4 regions of the Nonomuraea sp. NPDC050022 genome follow, and region 2 is predicted to be linked to each of the others. Evidence: riboswitches for the same ligand, from Rfam matches in the RefSeq annotation. Region 2 holds a riboswitch; each other region holds the start of a gene.
The links. Region 2 has a riboswitch for cobalamin ahead of ACIBO2_RS09105 (ABC transporter substrate-binding protein). Riboswitches for the same ligand answer to the same signal wherever they lie in the genome.
Positions count from the first base shown of each region.

Region 1: linked by a shared signal. The riboswitch ahead of ACIBO2_RS58605 (ribonucleoside-diphosphate reductase subunit alpha) and the one ahead of ACIBO2_RS09105 (ABC transporter substrate-binding protein) in region 2 are both predicted to bind cobalamin.
Region 3: linked by a shared signal. The riboswitch ahead of cobN (cobaltochelatase subunit CobN) and the one ahead of ACIBO2_RS09105 (ABC transporter substrate-binding protein) in region 2 are both predicted to bind cobalamin.
Region 4: linked by a shared signal. The riboswitch ahead of ACIBO2_RS33545 (CbtB-domain containing protein) and the one ahead of ACIBO2_RS09105 (ABC transporter substrate-binding protein) in region 2 are both predicted to bind cobalamin.

Region 1 covers NZ_JBITKE010000030.1:10,728-16,048, reverse strand. The annotation lists gene ACIBO2_RS58610 (ribonucleotide-diphosphate reductase subunit beta) at 1-759, opposite strand, end outside; gene ACIBO2_RS58605 (ribonucleoside-diphosphate reductase subunit alpha) at 785-3,079, opposite strand; cobalamin riboswitch at 3,207-3,401, opposite strand; gene ACIBO2_RS58600 (tripartite tricarboxylate transporter substrate-binding protein) at 3,406-4,371, opposite strand; gene ACIBO2_RS58595 (SAM-dependent methyltransferase) at 4,477-5,244, opposite strand; gene glmS (glutamine--fructose-6-phosphate transaminase (isomerizing)) at 5,318-5,321, opposite strand, start outside.
Region 2 covers NZ_JBITKE010000002.1:556,938-562,258, forward strand. The annotation lists gene ACIBO2_RS09100 (iron ABC transporter permease) at 1-420, opposite strand, end outside; gene ACIBO2_RS09105 (ABC transporter substrate-binding protein) at 432-1,391, opposite strand; cobalamin riboswitch at 1,464-1,584, opposite strand; gene ACIBO2_RS09110 (Gfo/Idh/MocA family oxidoreductase) at 1,592-2,455, opposite strand; gene ACIBO2_RS09115 (SDR family NAD(P)-dependent oxidoreductase) at 2,753-3,568, opposite strand; gene ACIBO2_RS09120 (cytochrome P450) at 3,565-4,875, opposite strand; gene ACIBO2_RS09125 (phosphotriesterase) at 4,872-5,321, opposite strand, start outside.
Region 3 covers NZ_JBITKE010000008.1:269,131-274,451, reverse strand. The annotation lists gene ACIBO2_RS33595 (cobalt-precorrin-6A reductase) at 1-24, shown strand, start outside; gene ACIBO2_RS33590 (precorrin-2 C(20)-methyltransferase) at 15-1,496, opposite strand; gene ACIBO2_RS33585 (precorrin-8X methylmutase) at 1,502-2,122, opposite strand; gene cobG (precorrin-3B synthase) at 2,160-3,407, opposite strand; cobalamin riboswitch at 3,420-3,628, shown strand; gene cobN (cobaltochelatase subunit CobN) at 3,659-5,321, shown strand, end outside.
Region 4 covers NZ_JBITKE010000008.1:259,824-265,144, reverse strand. The annotation lists gene cobO (cob(I)yrinic acid a,c-diamide adenosyltransferase) at 1-22, opposite strand, end outside; gene ACIBO2_RS33560 (VWA domain-containing protein) at 25-2,187, opposite strand; gene ACIBO2_RS33555 (histidine phosphatase family protein) at 2,226-2,873, opposite strand; gene ACIBO2_RS33550 (CbtA family protein) at 2,880-3,617, opposite strand; gene ACIBO2_RS33545 (CbtB-domain containing protein) at 3,626-3,814, opposite strand; cobalamin riboswitch at 3,849-3,978, opposite strand; gene ACIBO2_RS33540 (M28 family peptidase) at 3,956-5,321, opposite strand, start outside.

The sequences.
Region 1 (5,321 bases), on a different contig from region 2:
GCGGGCGAAGGCCAACTCGGCGGCGACGGCCTCCTCGATCATGCGGGTGACCTGCTCCCCCAGCTTGTCGTCGAACAGCTCGGGCTCCTCGGCCCGCACGGTGTCGACGACGCTGAAGGCGAACTCCATGTGCATGGACTCATCACGGAACACCCAGTTGGTGCCGGTGGCCAGCCCGCCGAGCAGGCCCCGAGACCGGAACCAGTATACGTAGGCGAACGCTCCGTAGAAGAAGAGCCCTTCGATGCAGGCGGCGAAGCAGATCAGGTTGAGCAGGAACTGCCGCCGCTCGTCCGCGTTCTCCAGCTGCCGCAGGCCGTTGATCGAGTCGATCCACCGGAAGCAGAAGTCCGCCTTGTCCCTGATGGACGGGATGTGCTCGACGGCGGCGAACGCCTTGACCCGTTCCTCCAGGTCAGGCAGGTACGTGTCGAGCAGCGTCAGGTAGAACTGCACGTGCACGGCCTCCTCGAACAGCTGCCTGCTGAGGTACAGGCGCGCTTCGGGGGCGTTGACGTGCTGATAGAGGTTGAGCACGAGGTTGTTGGCCACGATGGAGTCGCCGGTGGCGAAGAAGGCGACCAGCCGGTTGATCAGGTGGCGTTCCTGCGGCGTCATCCTGGCCAGGTCGGCGAGGTCGGAGTGCAGGTCCACCTCCTCGACGGTCCAGGTGTTGCGGATCGCGGCGCGATAGCGCTCGTAGAAGTCCGGGTAACGCATGGGACGCAGGGTCAGGTCCATGCCGGGGTCGAGCAGCATTGGGGGTCTCCGTTCGAGGGGGCTGCTACTGGCAGGCTTCGCAGGTTTCCGGGTTCTCCAGGGAGCAGGCGACGGCGTCGAGCGCGATCGTCGTCTGCGCGGTCGTGGTCTGGGCGATCGTCGTCTGGGCGATCCGGGTGGCCGGGCGCGAGCGCAGGTAGTAGGTGGTCTTCAGGCCCTGCTTCCAGGCATAGGCGTACATCGACGACAGCTTGCCGATCGTCGGGCTGGCCATGAACAGGTTGAGCGACTGCGACTGGTCGATGTACGGCTGACGTGCCGCGGCCAGGTCGATGAGCGCCTTCTGCGGCAGCTCCCAGGCCGTCCGGTACAAGGTCTTGAGGTCGTCGGGGATGCCCGCGATCTCCTGGACCGAGCCGTCCGCCCGCTTGAGGTCGTCGCGCATCCGCTGCGTCCACAGCCTGCGAGCCTGCAGGTCGGCCACCAGGTAGCGGTTGACCTGGAGGAACTCCCCCGACAGCGTCTCGCGCTTGAACACGTTGGACACCTGTGGCTCGATGCACTCGTAGCACCCGGCGATGGAGGCGATGGTCGCGGTCGGGGCGATGGCGACCATCAGCGAGTTGCGCAGCCCGGTCGTGGCGATCTTCGCGCGCAGCTCGGCCCAGCGCGGCGACGCGGCGGCGCCGTAGTGGTCGGGGTGCAGGACGCCGCCCGCCGCCCTGGTCTCCTCGTACGACGGATGCCGGCCGCGCTCGACGGCCAGGTCGGCGGAGGTGTCGTAGGCGGCCAGGGCGATCTCCTCGGCGACGCGGGTCGACAGCCCCAGCGCCTCGGGCGAGTCGAACGGCAGCCGGAGCGCGAAGAAGACGTCGGCCAGGCCCATCACGCCGAGCCCGATCGGCCGCCAGCGCTTGTTGGCCGCCTCGGCCTCAGTGGTCGGGTAGAAGCCCAGGTCGATGGTCCGGTCCAGGAAACGTACGGCCGTACGGACGGTCGTGCGCAGCCGGGCCCAGTCGACGCCTTCGCCGGTCAGGTGGGCGGCGAGGTTGATCGAGCCGAGGTTGCATACCGCCGTCTCGCCGTCGCTGGTGACCTCGAGGATCTCGGTGCACAGGTTGGACAGGTGGATGACGTTCTCGGGCCGGGCCGTCTGGTTGGAGGTGCGGTTGGCGGCGTCCTTGAACGTCATCCAGCCGTTGCCGGTCTGGGCGAGGGTGCGCATCATCCGGCCGTAGAGGGTCCGGGCGGGCAGTTGCCGGGTGTAGCGGCCGTCGGCCTCGTAGGCGCGGTAGGCGCGGGTGAACGCCTCGCCGTACAGGTCGGTGAGGTCGGGGACCTCCTTGGGGTCGAACAGCGACCAGACCTCGTCGGCCTCCACCCGCCGCATGAACTCGTCCGGCACCCAGTTGGCCAGGTTGAGGTTGTGCGTACGCCGGGCGTCCTCGCCCGTGTTGTCGCGCAGCTCCAGGAACTCCTCGATATCGGCGTGCCAGGTCTCCAGGTAGACACAGGCCGCGCCCTTGCGGCGACCGCCCTGGTTGACGGCGGCGACGGAGGAGTCGAGCGTACGCAGCCAGGGCACGATGCCGTTGGAGTGCCCGTTGGTGCCCTTGATGAGGGATCCACGCGAGCGCACCCGGGTCCACGCGATGCCGATGCCCCCGGCGTACTTCGACAGCCTGGCCACCTGCCCGTAGCGGTCGTAGATCGACTCCAGCTCGTCGCGCGGCGAGTCGAGCAGGAAGCACGACGACAGCTGCGGCCGGCGCGAACCGGAGTTGAACAGCGTCGGTGAGCTCGGCAGGTACGACAGTGTGGACATGAGGCCGTACAGCTCGGCGGCCTCGGCGACCGTCTCCGACAGCCCGCAGGCCACGCGGAGCAGGAAGTGCTGCGGCCGTTCGAGCACGGTCCGCGACCGCGGGTGCCGCAGCAGGTAGCGGTCGTAGACCGTACGCAACCCGAAGTACTCGAAGCGGTCGTCCGCGTCGCCGGAGACGAGCGCGTCGAGCTCGGCGGCGTGCGCGCCGACGAAGGCGGCGAGCGAGTCCTGGATCAGCCCGGCGGCGTGGCTGGCGGCGATGGACTCGGAAAAGGTCCGCACGCCGTGCCCGGCCGCCTCGTCGGCGATCTCCTCGGCCAGGAGCCGGGCGGCGATCCGGGAGTTGGCCGGATCGGTGATCACCCGGGCGGCGGCCTCCTCGATCGCCAGCCGCCGATCGGCGCTTTTGGCGGTGGCCGACTGCCGATCGACCGTCGCCGACTGCCGGCCGACGGTGGCCGGCTGCTGGTCGACCGTGGCCGGCTGGTGATCGACCGTGGCCGGCTGGTGATCGGCCTCAATGATCTGCGTCACGTGCTCTCTCCTCGCGAGCTCATCCCCGTGAGGGCGCGTGAGAGCACGACGGCCCCTGGACTCCCCGGCCGCCGACGCCCCCGGCCCTCCCTCGAGGCCATGGACACTTCGATGGGCAGAGCCGGCTGGCTCCCCCAACGTCACCGGCAGGTCTTCGGGCTCGCGGGCATGGTCGATAGTTCCTACTGGCCGTCGCTTCCCGGAAAGGTCCAGTGCTCGTGACGGCGGTCGTTCCCGCTCACCGCTGCGGGGCAGCCCCGGAATCGCACCGGGTTCCCTTTTGCTCCGCCCCGAGGGGCGAACCAGCGACGAGCAGAATCCTACATCTAGTGGCCCTTGGCGCAACTACCCCAGCATGTTGTGTCAGCGGTGTCGAGCATGCCCAGATCGCGGAGCACGGCCCTGGTCCTGCCGATCTCCGAGGCCAGCCATTGTTCGAAGTCGTCGCCGCTGAGCGGGATCGAGGTCCATCCCTCCGCCCGGCAGGCCGCCCGCCAGGAGGCGGACTCCGTGACCTCGTCGCAGAGCCGGATGGCGACGGCCTTGCCGTCCTCGGACATCCCCTCGGGCCCCACGGCCGCGCACCAGTCGGCGAAGTCGACCCGCACGCCGCACTCCAGCAGGCTCGGCGCCTCCACGCCGTCCACCCGGCGCGCGCTGGAGACGGCCAGCACCCTGACCTGGCCCTTGCCGATGGCACGGCGCCAGTCCGCGAGCGTGCCGGTCGCCGCGGCGGCCTTGCCACCGAGAAGCGCGGCCGCGGCCTCCACGCTGCCGGGAAAGCCGGTGTAGTCGACCTGCCGGGTGTCGGCGCCGAGGCCCTTGGCGATCAGCCCGAACAGCAGGTGGTCGGGCTCGCCCTGCGGTCCGCCCGTCAGCGGTGTGCGGTCGGGGTGGGCCACCAGCTGCGCGCCGAACTGGTCGAAGGTGGTGAACTTGGAGTGAGCGGGCACCACCACCACCTCGATCTGGCCGGTGAGCCGGGCCAGCGGCGTGGCGGTGTCGAGCAGCGACAGCCCGTTGTTGAGCTCGGTCGCGGCCAGCGCGGGCAACCCGGTGACGGTGATCCGGGTGACGGGCGGCGTGCCGGAGACCGGGAAACCGGCGTCGCGGGCGGTTTTGACGAGCGCCTTGGCGACGCGGGCCCAGCGTCCGGCGCCGGGGACGATCGCGAACCGGCCCGAGAGGCCGGCCGCGTTGACGGCGCGTCCGCCGAGGCTCCCCTCCGTGCCACATCCTGTCGCGCAGGCCGCCACCGCCAGGCCGAGCGCGAAGAACCCCCGTCGGCGCATGGCGTCCTCCCCTCGCACCCCATAACTACCCCAGGTCACTGACACTTAACGCACTGTTACACATCAGGGTTGTCATTATCAGGGATCACGAAAAGTCGGGAAGAACTATGAAGTTTTCTCGCCCACACCGACGAGCAGGTACGACGGCAGCGAGGGCTCGCTGACCAGCCTGGGCCGATCGGGACGCCAGTCGGGGGCGTGCACCAGGCCCGGCTCGACCAGCTCGAAGTCCCCGAAGAACGCCCGGATCTCCCTCGGCGTCCGGTCGGTGCCGGCCCCTGCCGACGTGGGCCGGTGGAGGGGCGTGGCGCCCTCGTCGAACCGTCCCCGCGAGGTCGCGTGGGTGAGCACCAGGTAGCTGCCGGGCGCCACCGCCTCGCGCAGCCTGGTCACCATCTTGCCCGGGTCGCGGGCGTCCGGGATGAAGTGCAGGATCGAGACCAGCAGCACGCCCACCGGCTCGTTCATGTCCAGGAAGCGGGACGCCTGCGCCAGCACCTCGTCGGGGTCGAGCAGATCGGCCTGGACGAAGACGGCCCGGCCCGCCCCCTCCAGCAACGCCCTGGCGTGGGTGGCGACGACCGGGTCGCGATCGACGTAGACGACTTTCGCCTCCGGCGCCACCTCGTGCACGTTGCCCTGGGTCGGCAGCCCGCTGCCCAGATCGAGGAACTGGCGGACGCCCGCGCCCGCCAGGTGGCGGACCGCGCGCTGGAGGAAGGCCCGGTTGGCACGCGCCAGCAGGACGGCTTGCGGGATCAGCGCCGCAAGCCGGTCGATCGCCTCGCGGTCGACGGCGTAGTTGTCTGTGCCGCCGAGCATGTAATCGTACATTCGTGCGAGATTTGGCGGTTGGCCATGAAACTCGGGCACAGTTTCGATCTTAAGTCCTGCCGGTCCACTTATCGCGGGCTATGTGCCTATTGTGGCCGCCGTGTCGAAGCAGTTAC
Region 2 (5,321 bases):
GGCGGTGTTGCCGAGCACGTACGCGAGGAACACCCCGCCGACCGCCCCCGCGAAGGCGGCCACCGGGATGCCGACGGCAGGGGTCGGCACGAGCACGATGACCACGGTGGTGGTCAGCCCGGCTCCGGCTGCGGCGCCCAGCAGGTAGGGGTCGGCCAGCGGGTTGCGGAACACCCCCTGGTAGCCGGCCCCCGCGATGGCCAGCAGCCCGCCGACCACGGCCGCCACCAGCACCCTGGGCAGCCGCAGCTCGAACAGCAGCCCTTGCTCCACGGGGGCCAGCCCCGAGTCCACGTGTACGTACGGCAGCCAGTCGAGCACCTGGAGCACCACCTGCCACGGTGAGATGTCGGCGGCCCCGCCGAGCAGCCCGGCGACCATGGAGACGGCGAGCACGGCCAGCGCGCCCGCCGTCCACATCGGTCTGGACCTCACTGGCGGGTGGCCGCCTTGCCGACGGCGTCGCTGATGGTCTGCGCCAGGTCCACGACCCGCGGGCCCCAGCGCGAGGCGATGTCGTCGTCGAGCTGGATCACCTGGTCACCCTTGACCGCCGACAGTCCTTTCCAGCCGGGGCGCTTGGCCAGCGTGTCCTTGCTCTGCTGGCAGCACTTCACGTCCGCCAGGAAGATCAGGTCGGGGTCGGCCTGGGCGACGAACTCCGCCGACAGCTTGGGGTAGCCGCCCGCCGGGTCCGGCGCCTTGTCGGCGATGTTGGTGAGGCCGAACATGGCGTAGATCTGCCCGATGAACGTGCTGGACGTCGCCGCGTAGGGGGTCTGGTCGAGTTCGTGGTAGTAGGTGAGCTTCTTGTTCTTGGGGGCGTTCGCCGAGAGCTTGTCGAGGGATGTCTTCATGCCTGTCACGACTTGTCCGGCCTTTTCGGTGTTGCCGGTGGCGGCGCCGAGGTCGGTGATCTCGTCGTACGCCTCGTCGAGCTTGGTGGCGGCGGGCTCCAGGAGGACGGGCACGTTCACCTTGCCCAGCTTGGCGACGATGCCGTCGATGTCGTTGGAGACGATCACCAGGTCGGGCTTCTGGGCGACGATGGCCTCGACGTTCGGCTTGAAGCCGGACAGGTCGGTCTTGGGGACGCCGGCCGGGTAGTTGGACTGGTCGTCCACCGCGATGACCTGGGGGCCCGCGCCGATGGCGAAGAGCGTCTCGGTGTGGCTGGCGGAGAGCGAGACGATCCGCTCCGGCTTTTTGGCGATGCCGACCTTGCCGTTGCCCGCCTCGACCGTTACGGGGAAGGCGGCGGAGCTGGTCGAGCCGGTCGTACCGGTGGGGCTCGCGGGGGACGGGGTGGTGGTAGTGCTGGTCTGACCACATCCGGCCAGAACGAGCGTTCCCAGCAGCGCGCCCGCGAAGGCCGTGCGTACGGGCCTCACGAGAAGTCCTTTCACACTGTCGGAACCGAGAGACCCGCTGGAGAGCGACGGATCACCCTTTTCCACGAGGGTTGATGACGTCAGCGCGGAGGCAGGCGACCTGGCTATGACAGTTGCGGGACAGCGCCGGACTCGCACCGGACTTCGCTGCAACTCTGCGCGTCGGACAGACGCTATCAATGCGCCAGATGGGCGTTAAGTCAAGGGGTGCCCAATTGGGCTTCCGCCTCGGCGATGATCTCTTGCAACCTGAGCCCGTGGGCCGCGTCCAGCGGGTGCCCGCCGCCCTGGCGTACGGTCCGCGCGAACTCCTCGGCGATGGTCTCGAACGGATCGTCGTCATCACTGGGCATCAGCGTCACGCTGCCCGTCCTGCCGAACACCGCGACGCTGGCCGGCGGCAGGTCACCGGCGGCGGCCATGCACAGCGACGCCTCGCTGGCCGCGCCGCCCTCGTGATCGAGCAGCAGTCCGGTCCAGCCGAGCGGGTTGCCGTGCGCGCGCACGCCGGTCACCCGGCCGAGCGCGGCGTCGAGCAGGTCGATCACGTGCGGCCCGACGTCCAGGAGCGCCCCGCGCTCGAGCCGCCACGGGGTGCCGAAGAGGTGGCCGCCCAGCAGGACATTGGAGATGTTCGCGGCGTGACCGCCGAACGCCTCGATTTCCGCGCAGCGCGCCAGAAACTCCCTGACCTGCTTCATATAACGCATGCTGAGCACCATCTGGGAGGCCACACCGGCCTCACGCACGGCGTCGGCGAGCCGCCGCGCGTTCTCCAGCGAGTCGGCGAGCGGCTTCTCCAGCAACAGCGCCTTCCCGGCCTTCGCCGCGCGCACCCCCAATTCGGCCTGTACGCCCGGCGGCACGCAGAACGCCACGGCCTCGCACGCCTCGAACAACTCCTCGACCCGCTCGAACACCGGCGCCCCCAGCCGGGCGGCAGCCTCCGGGCGCCGGGCCCACACGCCGGCGAACCGGAGATGCGGACTGTTGACCAGCATGGGCGCATGCGCGCGCTCCGCCCACGGCCCCGCCCCGACCAACCCGACCGACACCGGCTCCATTCATCCCCCTTGATCCGCCACAACCTTAATGCGGTTCCTAGGAATGTTCTGCGGGCATCCGGTCTTCCACTCCCCCGCAGGAGTGTCCCTCCACGGGCTCCCTGCCACACGGACCGCCTTCCTCCGCTCCCCCGCAGGGGCATCCCTGAAAGGACCCCAACCACCACGGACCGACTTCCTCCGCACCCCGCAAGGGCCTCCCCCACAAGGACCCCAAGCACGACAGACCGTCACTGGGATCGAGACGGTCGTGTGACGAACCACCCCAGGGGAATCCCGGTGGTCACCGCACCAGCATCACCCCGCCGCGTCGCGCCATTGGCGCAGGGCGTGTTCAGGGCGGTGGGCCATCGTGCCGGAGTCGATGACGATGGTCTGTCCCGTGATGCACCGCGACTCACCCGAGGCGAGGAAGGCGACGAGGTCGGCCACGTCGTCCGGGGTGCAGGCCCAGGGCAGCAGCCGTTCGGCCGCCTTGTCGGCCAGCCGCTCCCGGCCGAGGGCCTGCGCGGCCGCGTCGGTCAGGACCAGCGCGGGCGCGACGGCGTTGCAGCGGATGCCGCGCGAGCCGTACTTGGTGGCCACGTAGCGCACGAAACCGGTCAGCGCCGCCTTCGAGGTGCCGTACGCGACGTGCGCGACGTCGCCCAGCAGGCCGGAGACCGACGAAGTGACGACGAACGCGCCGCCCTCGGCCATCACGGGGGCCGCGTGCTTGACCATGAGCAGGCAGCCACGCAGGTTCACCGCCATCGTGCGGTCCCAGACGGCGACGTCGAGGTCCTCAAGGTCGCGGTCACGGCCGTAGGTGCCGGGGTCGAGCGCGGCCGCGTTGGAGTGGACGACGTCCAGGCGGCCGAACGAGGTGACCAGGTCGCCGATCGCCTCGGCCACCTGCTTCTCGTCCGACACGTCACAGACGAGCGCCGTGGCCGTGCCGCCTCTGGCGCGGATGGCGGTGGCGATCGACTTGGCGCCCGACGCGCGCACGTCCAGGACGCCCACGCAGGCACCTTCGGCAGCCAGGCGCGACGCGCACGCCGCACCGATGCCCGACCCCGCGCCCGTCACCAGGGCCACCCGCCCATCGAACCGGCCCGGCGCGGCACTCACCACGTCACCCGCAGGGCCGTCAGTCCCCGGCCCACGATGGACTTGCGGTAGACGATGGGCTCGTCGGCGAGCCTGAGCGAGGGCAGGCGGCGGCCGAGCACGTCGAGTGCGGTCCGAAGCTGCAGCCGGCCGAGCGCGGCGCCCACGCAGAAGTGGATGCCGTAACCGAACACCATGTGGGCGTCGGCGTTGGCCCGGTCGATGACGAACCGGTCCGGGTCGGGGAAGACGGTCTCGTCGTGGGCGGCGGAGTCGGTGGAGAGGAGCACCAACGACTTCTCCGGAATTATCACGTCGTGGAGTGAAATATCGGTGGTGGCGTACCGGAACGACCCGAGGGAGGCGCCGTCGATGCGCATGCACTCCTCGACCGCGTTCTGGATCAGCGGCGGCGCGACCGGCCAGGCGTCCTCGCGCAGCAGCCGCAGGACGCTGTTGGCGAGCTGGTTCGGCACGGTGTCGTTGCCACCGAGCAGGATCGTGGAGATCAGCTCCACCACCTCGCGATGGCTGAGCTCGGAGCCGATCAGCGAGGTCATGAGCGAGGTGAAGTCGTCGCGCGGCTCCTTGGCGCGGGCCGCGACCAGCCGATCCACGTAATCCAGATAGGTCAGGAAACTGTCGGCCAGTTCGAGCTGGCGGTCTGGCGGCTGCGGCGACAGGAAGAGCTGGAACCAGTCCTTCACATGCGCCTGTACGAAACCCTCGTCCGACTCGGGAACCCCGATGAACCGGGCGGTCAGCTTGATCGACGGCTCGTGCCCGATCTCGGACACGAAGTCGGCCTCGCCCCTGGGCGCCACGCGGTCGAGCAGGTCCTCGTTGAGCCGCCGGAAGTGCTGCTCCATGGCCGAGACCGCCCGTGGCGTGAACGCCTTCGACACCGAACGCCGCAGCCTGGTGTGGTCGGGCGGATCGACGTTCGCCACGAAGCTGGACAGAAACGACCCATGCTCGCCCAGCCTGTCGCGCGTCTCACGGGTGAGGCTGCGGGAGATGGTCAGCGAGCCCTCCGAGGAGAACCGCCTCGGGTCGCCGTACGCCGCGCGCACGTCGGCGTGCCGGGTCAGCACATAAGCGCCGAGATGCTCGCTGCGGAACACCGGCCGCTCCCGGCGCAGCCTGCCGAGGAACTCGTACGGCGAGGCGACGTGCCAGTCCGAGCCGACGTCGAAGTCCTCGATCGCGTCGTCGGTCGCGTCCTCGATCGTGCCGTGGCTCGTGCCGCTGGCCGTCCCGCCAGCCGTGCCATCGGTCATGCTGTCGGTCGCGTCCTTGAGCGTCCCGTCGGTCGTGCCCTCGATCATGCGAAGATCCTCCGGGGATTGTCGACGAGCATCTGGTGGATCTGCTCCTCGGTGACGCCCCTCTTGCGCAGCTCGGGCAGGACATCGCGGGAGATGTGCAGGAGGTGGTAGTTCGGGTGGCGCTGCCGTACGACCTCGGCGTCGAACCGATCGTTGAAGCAGTACGAGTCGTGACTTAGCACCATTTGGTCGGCGTGGCCGCGCGCGCACATCGTCGCCACGATCGACACCCGGTCTTCGAACGGCGAGAGCGTCTCGATGCCGAAGCGGTCCATGCCGAGGTAGGAGCCGTTCGCGGCCAGCTCCTCCAGGTAGGCGACGTCGGTCGAGTCGCCCGCGTGGCCGATGACGACCCTGGTGAGGTCGACGCCGAGTTCGCCGAGCAGCCGCTGCTGCTCCAGGCCGCCCCTGGAGGCGCTGTGGGAGTGGGTGGTGATGGGCACGCC
Region 3 (5,321 bases), on a different contig from region 2:
GCGGCCCTCTGGGCTCAGGGGTAGCGGCGGGGGGTGTAGACGACGCCGCGAGCGGTGACCTGGGTCGTGGAGGAGCCGACGATCAGCAGGCAGCGCATGTCCACCTGGGCCGGGTCGAGCTCGCCGAGCGTGGTGACGGTGACGCTCTCCTGCGCGCCGCCGACGTCACGGCCGATCACCACGGGGGTGGCCGCGTCGCGATGCTCCAGCAGCAGGTCACGCGCGGCGGCGAGTTGCCACGTACGGCTGCGCGAGGCCGGGTTGTACAGCGCCAGCACCAGGTCGGCCTTGGCCGCCGCGGTCAGCCGGCCGGCCACCACGTCCCACGGTTTGAGCAGGTCCGACAGCGACAGTACGCAGTAGTCGTGGCCGAGCGGCGCGCCCGCCCTGCTGGCCACCGCCTGCGCGGCCGTCAGACCCGGCACGATCCGCACCGGCACGTCAGGGAACCCGGCCGCCGCCTCCTCCAGCACCGCGCTGGCCATGGCGAACACCCCGGGATCGCCGGAGGACACCACGGCCACCCGTGCGCCCGTCGCGGCCAGCTCCAGCGCGTGCCTGGCGCGTTCGGCCTCCACCCGGTTGTCGGTGCGGTGGCGGCGCTGGCGCGCGTTGGGCGCCACCCGGTCCACGTACGGGCCGTAGCCGACCAGGTCGGTGGCCGCGGCGAGGGCCTCCTGCGCTTCCGGCGTGAGCCACGGCCGCCCGGCCGGGCCGAGGCCGATGACGGTCACCTCGCCGCGCCCCTCGGTCGACGAGGGCTCGGGGACGAAGGTGCGCTCGGCCGGGCTGGCGAGCAGGGCCAGCGAGAAGTACGGAACGCCGTCGGCGTCCACGTCCTTGAGCGGCGCGACGCGTTCGGCGCCCATGGTGGCACGCTCGACGTACCAGGCGTCGTCCAGCCGCCCTGCCTCGGCCAGGGCGTCGCGGACCTTCTCGAACGTCCTGCCCAGCTTCAGCACCGCCGCCGAGTCGGTGCCGCGCAGCCGCTCGGCCAGCACTTCGGCGGGCAGCGTGCCGGGCAGTACGGTCAGCACTTCGTCGCGCTCCACCAGCGGCCGCCCCAGGACGGCGGAGGCGGCGCTGACCGAGGTCACGCCCGGCACCACCTCGGTCGGATAGCGGTGGGCCAGCCGCTTGTGCATGTGCATGTAGGAGCCGTAGAACAGCGGGTCGCCCTCGCTCAGCACGACCACGGTCCGGCCCGCGTCCAGGTGGGCGGCCAGCCGTTCGGCGCAGTCGGCGTAGAAGTCGTCCAGCGCGCCCTGGTAGCCACCGGGGTGGTCGGTGGTCTCCGTGGTCAGCGGGTACAGCAGCAGCTCCTCGATCTGCCCCTTCCGCAGGTACGGCAGCGCGATCGAGCGGGCGATGCTGCGGCCGTGCCTGGCGGCGTGGTAGGCGATCACGTCCGCCTCGCCGATCAGCCGGGCCGTCTTGACCGTGACCAGCTCCGGGTCTCCCGGGCCCAGTCCGACCCCGTACAGTCGTCCCGTCATCGCCGTCACTCCGTCTCGTTCGCGATGGCGTTGACCGCCGCCGCCGTCATCGCACTGCCGCCGCGGCGTCCGTGCACCACCAGGTATTCCAGGTCGCTGTCCGCCAGAGCCCGCTTGGACTCGGCCGCGCCGATGAAGCCGACCGGCACGCCGAGCACCGCCGCCGGCCTGCCGGCCCCCTCGGCGACCAGTTCGAGCAGCCGGAACAGGGCGGTCGGGGCGTTGCCGATCGCCACCACGGCGCCGTCCAGCCGGTCGCGCCACAGCTCCAGGGCGGCGGCGCTGCGTGTGGTGCCGAGGCGTTCGGCCAGCTCCGGCACGCCTGGCTCGCCCAGAGCGCACACCACGTCGTTGTCGGCGGGCAGCCTGCGCCTGGTGACGCCGGAGGCGACCATCTGCGCGTCGCACAGCACGGGCGCGCCGCGCCGCAGCGCCTCGCGGGCCCGGACGACCACCGAAGGCGACCAGTCCAGGTCGGCGACGAGGTCGGTCATGCCACACGCGTGGATCATCCGCACCGCCACCTGGGCCACATCCGGGGGCATCCCGGTGAGATCGGCTTCGGCACGGATGGTCGCGAACGAACGCCGGTAGATCTCGGCGCCGTCGCGCAGGTAGTCGGTCACTGCTGCCTTTCCTCGCATCGGTCGAAGCTGACCGCCATCAGTGCGGTCGTTCCTCGTATCCGTCGGCGGTGGCCACCATCTGGACCACCCGGCCGCGGGGCAGTCCGCAGCGCCGCTCGCAACCGGCCCAGTGCACCGGCGTCGCAGCGGGCGCGTCCAGGGTCGCCACCCACCGCCGTACGTCCTCCTGCACGTCCGCCAGCGATTTGGCGCAGCCGGGACGTCCGGTGCAGGCGCTCACGCCGACCCAGGGCGACGCCGGATCGGTCACCAGCCCGGCCGTGGACAGCTGCCGCACCGCCCGCTCGGCCGCGGCGGGGGACAGGTCCAGCAGGACGATCGTTCGCCAAGGCGTCAGCCGTACGGGAACCGCCCCACCGTCGTCGGCGGTGTCGGCGATGGCGCGTACCTGAGCGGCGGACAGCCGCCCGAGCGGCACCACGGCCTCCAGCGCCACGCGGCCGTCCCGCTGATCGACAGGCCCGGGGCGACGGGCCGAGAAGGCAGGGGAGGCGTCCAGGGCGGTCGTCTTACGCGCGCCCGCCACGCCCAGGTGGGCGGCGATTCGGGCGGGACCGTCCGCCAACTCCGCGATCCGCCACGCGCCCCGGTCACGATCGGAAAGCCCGCGCTCCCGCTCGTCGAGGAACGCTTCGGCGGCGGCGATCATCAGCCCGACCGCCGCGTCACGGGACACGACAAGCCCGACGTCCACGCCCGCCAGCAGCAGTGACAACCAGGCGCCACCGCCCGCCACCGCGCCCTCGGGCAGTGAGACCCAGGCGTCACCGTCCACTGCCGCAGGCACGAGAGTGACATCGGCGGCCAGCTGCCACGTATCCCCAGTGCCGTCGTCCAGCGCGAACAGAAAGCGCCCCGGCAGCCCGGCCAGCCGGACCCGTGCGCACAGAGCCAGGTCCAGGGCCTCGATCAGGGGTTGCGTGTCCACCGAACCCGAGGGACCACGGCCGCCGAGCGGCGAGGCGACGATGTTGCGTACCCGTTCGTGCGCGGCCGAGGGCAGCAGCCCAGCGGCGGCGATCCGTTCGGCGAAGGCGGCCGGCGCGCGCAGGCCGCGCACCTGTACGTTCGCCCGCGACGTGAGCTCGACCACCCCGGAGCCCAGCTCCGCCGCGCAGGCCGCCAGCTCGCGGAGCTGCCCGCCGGAGACCGCGCCGCCGGGCAGGCGGACCCGGGCCAGCGGGCCGTCGGCGGCCTCGTGCACCTGGAGCGCTCCCGGACAGGCGTCGGGCCGGACCCGTCCGGAAAAGTCGGCTATGGACACGATGAGGATGGTAATGCCACTTCTGGTGGAGGTTGCTCCTGCCGTAGGCTCCTGGGTAGGCGATGGCAAAGGGAGGAAGCCGGTGCGAATCCGGCGCGGTCCCGCCACTGTGACCGGGGAGCGAACCCCACCGCAGGCCACTGCCCGGCAACGGGTGGGAAGGCCGGGGTGAGCGCTGATCCGGGAGCCAGGAGACTCCTGCCGTCGCGACACCCACGACCGGGGCGAGGACCCCGAGGGAGGATCGCGCCGTGCCTGGCGACAGCCGTACCGTCCTGCTGCTCTCCACCTCCGACACCGACCTGTTGAGCGCGCGTGCCTGTGGCGCCGCCTACCGCCTGGGCAACCCCGCCCGGCTCGGCCCCGACGATCTTCCCGGCCTGCTGGAGGGGGCCGACCTGGTCGTCGTACGGCTGCTCGGCGGTCGCCGCGCCTGGCAGGAGGGGCTCGACGCGCTGCTGGCCGGGCCCCGTCCGGTCGTAGTGCTGGGCGGCGAGCAGGCGCCGGACGCCGAGCTGATGGAGCTGTCCACGGTGCGCGGCGGCGTCTGCGCCGACGCGCACGCGTACCTGGCGCACGGCGGGCCCGCCAACCTGACCGAGCTGCACGCCTTCCTGTCCGACACCGTCCTGCTGACCGGCAGCGGGTTCGCGCCGCCGGCGCCCACGCCGTCCTGGGGGCGGCTGGAGCGCGAGGCACGGTCACACGAGGGGCCCGTGATCGGGGTGCTCTACTACCGGGCGCACCACATGGCGGGCAACACGGCCTTCGTCGAGACGCTCTGCGCCGCCGTCGAGGAGGCGGGCGGGCAGGCGCTGCCGGTGTTCTGCTCCTCGTTGCGCACCGCCGAACCCGAGCTGCTGGACACCCTGCGGGCCGCCGACGCGCTGGTGGTGACCGTACTGGCGGCGGGCGGCTCGCGTCCCGCGACAGCGGGCGCGGGCGGGGACGACGAGGCGTGGGACGTGGGCGCGCTGGCCGCGCTCGACGTGCCGATCCTGCAGGGCCTGTGCCTGACCACGTCCAGGCAGGCGTGGGAGGACAACGACGACGGCCTGTCGCCGCTGGACGCCGCCTCGCAGGTGGCCATCCCCGAGTTCGACGGCCGGATCATCACCGTGCCGTTCTCCTTCAAGGAGATCGACCCCGACGGGCTGACCGTCTACGTCGCCGACCCCGAGCGGGCCGCGCGGGTGGCGGGCATCGCCGTACGCCACGGGCTGCTGCGCCACACCCCGCCCGGCGGGCGGCGGCTGGTGGTGATGCTGTCGGCGTACCCGACCAAGCACTCGCGCGTCGGCAACGCCGTCGGCCTGGACACCCCCGCCAGCACCGTACGGCTGCTGGCCCGGCTCGCCGAAGCGGGCTACGACCTGGGCGAGGGCTTCCCCGGCGTGGCCGAGCAGGACGGCGACGCGCTCATCCACGCGCTCATCGCCGCGGGCGGCCAGGACCAGGACTGGCTGACCGAGGAGCACCTGGCGGGCAATCCGGTACGCATCTCCGCCGCCTCCTACGAACGCTGGTACCGCACGCTCCCCGCCGACCTGCGCACCGGGATCGAGCGGCACTGGGGAGCCCCGCCCGGCGAGCTGTTCGTCCATGACGGCGACATCGTCCTGGCGGCGCTGCGCGCCGGGAACGTGGTGGTCATGGTCCAGCCGCCGCGCGGCTTCGGCGACAACCCGATCGCCATCTACCACGACCCCGACCTGCCGCCCAGCCACCACTACCTGGCCGCCTACCGCTGGCTGTCGGCCGAGTTCGGCGCGCACGCGATGGTGCACGTGGGCAAGCACGGCAACCTGGAATGGCTGCCGGGCAAGTCGGCCGGCATGTCCGCCTCGTGCGGCACCGACGCGGCCATCGGCGACCTGCCGCTGATCTACCCGTTCCTGGTCAACGATCCGGGCG
Region 4 (5,321 bases), on a different contig from region 2:
TGGCGGGCTTCCCTTGCGGCATGATCAGACCGCCTTCCGGTGATCACGTACGACCGAACTCAGGTCGGAGAGCGTGTCGAGCGAGACCAGGCGCGCCCGCAGTCGCACCGCCAGCCGGACCGCCAGACCCAGCCGCACCGGGCCGCTCTCGCAGTCCACGACCACGCTCGCCGTGCCGTCCAGCAGGGCGGCGGCCCGTTCCACATCGCCGCCCGCCGTCACCCGCCCGTCGGTCACCAGCACCAGCAGCGGCCGCCGTGCCGGGTCACGCAGCCGCTCCACGCGCAGCACCTCCGCCGCCCGCACGAGCCCGGCCGCCAACGGGGTACGGCCGCCGGTCGGCAGCGAGCGCAGCCGGGCCGCGCCCGCCTCCACCGACGAGGTCGGCGGCAGCGCCAGCACGGCGCCCGCGCCACGGAAGGTGACCAGGCCGACCTTGTCGCGCCGCTGGTAGGCGTCGAGCAGCAGACTGAGCACCGCCGTCTTGACGGCGCTCATCCGCCGGCGAGCCGCCATCGAGCCACTGGCGTCCACCACGAACAGCACGAGGTTGCCCTCCCTGCCCTCGCGCACTACCTCGCGCAGGTCGTCCTGGCGCAGCACCAGCCCGGGACCGGTGCGCCCGCGCGTCACCTGGTACGGCGCCGCCGCCAGCATCGTCGCCATCACGTGGAGATCGCGGACCCGTCCGCCGGGGCGGCGTGCGGCGGTGGCCCGGCCGCGTGTGGTGCGCGAGCGCGAGCGCCGCCCCGCCACGCCCTCGCCGATCCCGGGCACCTGAAGCAACGGCACCCTGTACGGCGCCGCCAGCCCGGCCACCCGGCCCGGCGGCTCCTGCTCGCGTGTGCCCCCGGCGTCCGGTGGCTGCCCAGCCTCGGCCGACTGCTTCGCCGACCCCCTGCCATCCGGCATCCAGCCGAAATTCGGCATCCAGCCGTGGTTCGGCACGCGGCCGTCGTTCGGGACGCGGCCATCATCCATCGTCCCGCCGTCGGAGGGACCGGTCGGCTGATCGCGCATCGGTGTTTCGCCGTCACCCGCCGGTGGCGCGGCGCTCGCCGGGCGGCCGTCCTCCCCAGGCCCGGAATGGTCAGCAGCCCCGGAGACGTCAGGAGGCCCGGAGGCGTCAGGACCCCCGCCACCGGGACCCTCCGGATCGTCCGGATCCTCATCCTCCGACGTGCTCTCCAGCAGCTCGTCGAGCAGCGACTCGTCCAGTCCCGGCGCGTCGAAGGGGTCGCGCCGCCGCCGATGCGGCAGCGACAGGCGGGCCGCCGCCCGTACATCCTCGGTCGTCACCGCCTCGCGCCCATGCCAGGCGGCATGGGCGATGGCGGCGTTCGCCGTGACCAGGTCGGCCCGCAATCCGTCGACCTCGAACGCCGCGCACACCGTCGCGATCTGCCGCAGCCGCGCGTCGGGCAGCCGCACGCCGGACACCCGGCCGCGGGCCTGGGCGATCCTGGTCGCCAGCGCCGATTCCTCGGCCGCCCACCTGGCCGCGAACTTCTCGGCGTCCGCGTCGAAGGCCAGCCGGCGCCGTACCACCTCGGCGCGCTCCACCGGATCCCTGGACGCCTTCACCTGCACCGTCAGCCCGAACCTGTCCAGCAACTGCGGACGCAGCTCACCCTCCTCCGGGTTCATGGTCCCGACCAGCAGGAACCGGGCCGGATGCCGGACCGAGACCGACTCCCGTTCCACGTAGCAGGTCCCCAGGGCCGCCGCGTCCAGCAGCAGGTCGACCAGGTGGTCGTGCAGCAGGTTCACCTCGTCCACGTACAGGACGCCGCGGTGCGCGGCCGCCAGCAGGCCCGGCTCGAACGCCTTCACCCCCTCCGTCAGCGCCCGCTCCACATCGAGTGAGCCGGCCAGGCGGTCCTCCGACGCGCCGACCGGCAGCTCCACCAACGCGGCCGGACGGCGAAGCCCTTGGGCGTCCGGCTCGTGCGGGCCGTCCGGGCACTCGGCGTCGGGCGCGGCCGGATCGCAGGCGAACCGGCAGCCCGGCACCACGTTCACCGGGGGCAGCTGGGCGGCCAGCGCGCGCACGATGGTGGACTTGGCGGTGCCCTTCTCACCCCGTACCAGCACACCGCCCACCCGTGGCGAGACGGCGTTGAGCACCAGCGCCAGCTTCAGGTCGTCGAGCCCGACGACGGCGCTGAACGGATACGAGACGATCAAGACAGGACCTTCCGTACGTTCAAGACAGGATCTTCCGGTTAAAGGATCTTCCGGTTGACGTGGGCGACCCGCCAGCCGCCTCGCGTGACGGTCAGCTCAGTGACGGACAGCGGCGCGAGATCGAAACGGGCGGAGTGCACTGGGTCCAGTCCCAGCGCATGGCCGAGGGCCGCCCGGATGGCGCCCGCGTCGCAGACGGCGACCGCCTCGGGCTCCCCGCGCACCGAGTCGAGCCAGTCGGCCACCCGCGCCGCCAGCACGGTCAGGCTCTCCCCGCCGTGCGGCGCCGCGTCCGGATCCGCCAGCCAGCTCGCCAGCGCGTCCGGCTCCTCCCGCGCGACCCGTCCGTACGGCAGGCCGCGCCACCGGCCGTGATCGGCCTCCGCGAGCGCGGCGACCACGCACGCTTCCCGGCCGAGCGCGGCGGCGGTCTGCCGCGCCGCGGCACTGGGAGCGACCCACGCCACCGAGTCGACCGCCGCCGAGCCGCCCGCCGCCGAGCCGGTCACTGCCGAGCCGGTCGCCGCCGAGCCGACAGCCATCGAGTCGGCCACCACCGAAGCCAAGCCGTGTGCCCTGGCCAAGCCGTGTGCCCTGGCCAGGCTCGACGGGTCGGCGTCCTCATCCGCCCCGGGAAAGCAGGCGGTCCGCATCCCCGGCGTGCTGGCGTGCCGGACGAACAGCACGCCGGCTCAGCCCGGCGAGGCGGCGGTCGCGGGTACGGCCCCCCGCCGCGCCGCCCTGTCGCTCACCCACCCGAACAGCACACCGAAGGCCGTCCAGAAAACGAGCTGCGTCCCTAACGACACGAGCCTGAACTGCCACAGCAACGTGGCAGGAAAGCCCTCGGGCACCTCGTCCACGGTCGGCAGCAGCAGCCACGCGGCGACCACCGGGACCAGGTACGCGACCCCGGCCGCGACCCACCGCGCCCAAGGCCCGGCGGTCACCCGGCGCGCGGTCGCCACCGCGATCGCGATCGCGGCCAGGCCGACAAGGATCATCACGACATAGAGGGCGGTCCGGCTGTTGATCGTTTCCGGGTCTCCGACAGCCGGCGGATTGGCCGGATATTTCACGAACGGTACGAGGATCACCGCCCCGAACGCCGACCCGGCGGCGGCGAGCGCCAGCCCGCCCTCCGACCGTGGACCGACCCGGCCCCGCAGACCCGCGTACACCAGGGCGAAGACCCCTCCCACGGCCAGCCCGTACAGGCCGGTGGCGAGGAAGAGCCCGGCCTTCTGGCCCGGCCTGCTGACCAGTTCCTCCTCGCCGTGGTCATGGCCAGGTTCCTGCGCGGCGTGCGCCTGTTCCAGTGCGATCGCACTGTCCACCTGCGGTTCCCCGAAGGCGAAGGCGAAGCCGCCCGCGATCAATCCGGCCAGCAGGCCCAGAAGCAGGCCCCTGACCAGCAGGGTGCGTACCATGCCTGGGTCTAGTGGCAGGGCACGCCGAGCAGGTGACGCCCGTCGTGCATGAGTTCGTGCAGGTACGCACCCGTCTGCGAGATGGCGCCGTTGTCCATCAGCACCAGGTAGGCGACCAGCAGCAGTACCGGTACGGCCAGCAACCACAGCCGCAGACGGGGGAACGGAATGACGGTAGGAGCGGACAGACCACTCATCAGTGCCTCCTCAGGGATGACGCGTCCCAACAAATGAGGTCACGGAGGCCCAAGCGACCTGGCTCCCGGGATCTACGTCCCGGATACAGTGGCGCGTCCGCACCGGCATCTCACCGGATTTCCCTTGGACAACCGTGAAATCTACCGGAACGTATCCTTTCCTCCCGTTCGCGTCAACACATCGAGGAAGCCGGACGTTGACGGTGTGAAGCGCGCACGGCTGGTCGCGGGTGCCACTCGCGGCGGGATGGAGCGGAGGTTGAACGCGTATCGCGCGACGGAGTCGGCGATGGCGTCCGCGTCCACGTCCAGCGCCGTGGCGTTGATGTTGGCGATGGTGTCGCACGCCTGGTGGTAGCAGGCGTCGTAGGCGACCCCGGCAGTCCCGCCGAACAGCGCCGCCTCCGCGGCCGTCTTGATCCCCTCGGCGCCGGTGAAGATGCCGCCGGCCGGGATCCCGACCGCGATGAACGGCCCGTAGTCCGAGCGCCCGTCGAAGTCCGTGCCCACCGTGGGCAGGCCGCGCGAGCCGTAGAACGCCGCCAGCTGCTTCTCGATCTCGGCGGAACCGGGCGGACCGGCGGGGGAGCCGACGTTGTCGGAGTCGTCCCCGTCGTACAGCTTGTAGGCGTAGTTCGGCGTGGCCACCATGTCGAAGTTCAGATACACCCGGACGCGGTCCCGCTGCGCCTGCGACAACGACCCGACGTACTGATCGGAACCGAGCAGCCCGATCTCCTCGGCGGCCCAGAAGGCGAAGCGGACCTTGTTCTTGACCGGGTAGAGCGCCATCTCCTCGGCGACCTCCAGGATCGCCGCGCTGCCCGAGCCGTTGTCGTTGATGCCGGGCCCCGCCGTCACGCTGTCGAGATGCGCGCCCACCATAACGACATTGCGCGGGTCGCCGAAGCGGGTCTCGGCGATCACGTTGTCCGTGCTGCCGAGGACGAGGTTGGCGTCGACCTTGAGGTGTACGCTCGCGCCCGGCGTGCTCGCGAGTTCGTTGCCCACGGCGAAGTCGGCGAACACCATGGGGATCCCGCCCCGCCACTCGCCGATGTCCAGCGGGAACGCGTCGGTACGACCCGGCTGACCCTCGTTGAAGATGATGAGCCCGGTCGCACCCGCCGCGGCCGCGTTCTGCACCTTCGTGACGAATGGGCAGGTGCCGCGCTGGACGAGCGCGATACGGCCGGCCATGAACCCGGCGAAGTCCGCCGCTTCGCAGCCGCTGGTCGAGGTCGGCGTGGGAGTGGGTGGCAGCGTGAGGTCCACGCCCTGGACCTGCGCGGTCACCTCGCCCGAGGGGGAGGGCTGGAAGGTGAAGAAGTCCTCGTTCGGTACGTACGTCTTCGCGCTCGGCGCGGTGAGCGCCAGCGTCGGCGGGCTGTTCTCGGCCCAGCTCTTGACGTAGTTGATCGGTTGCAGCGTGACCTTGTAACCGGCCTTGCGCAGCTTGTTCGCCACGTAGTCGCGGGAGGCGTCGTAGCCGCTGGTGCCGGTCGCG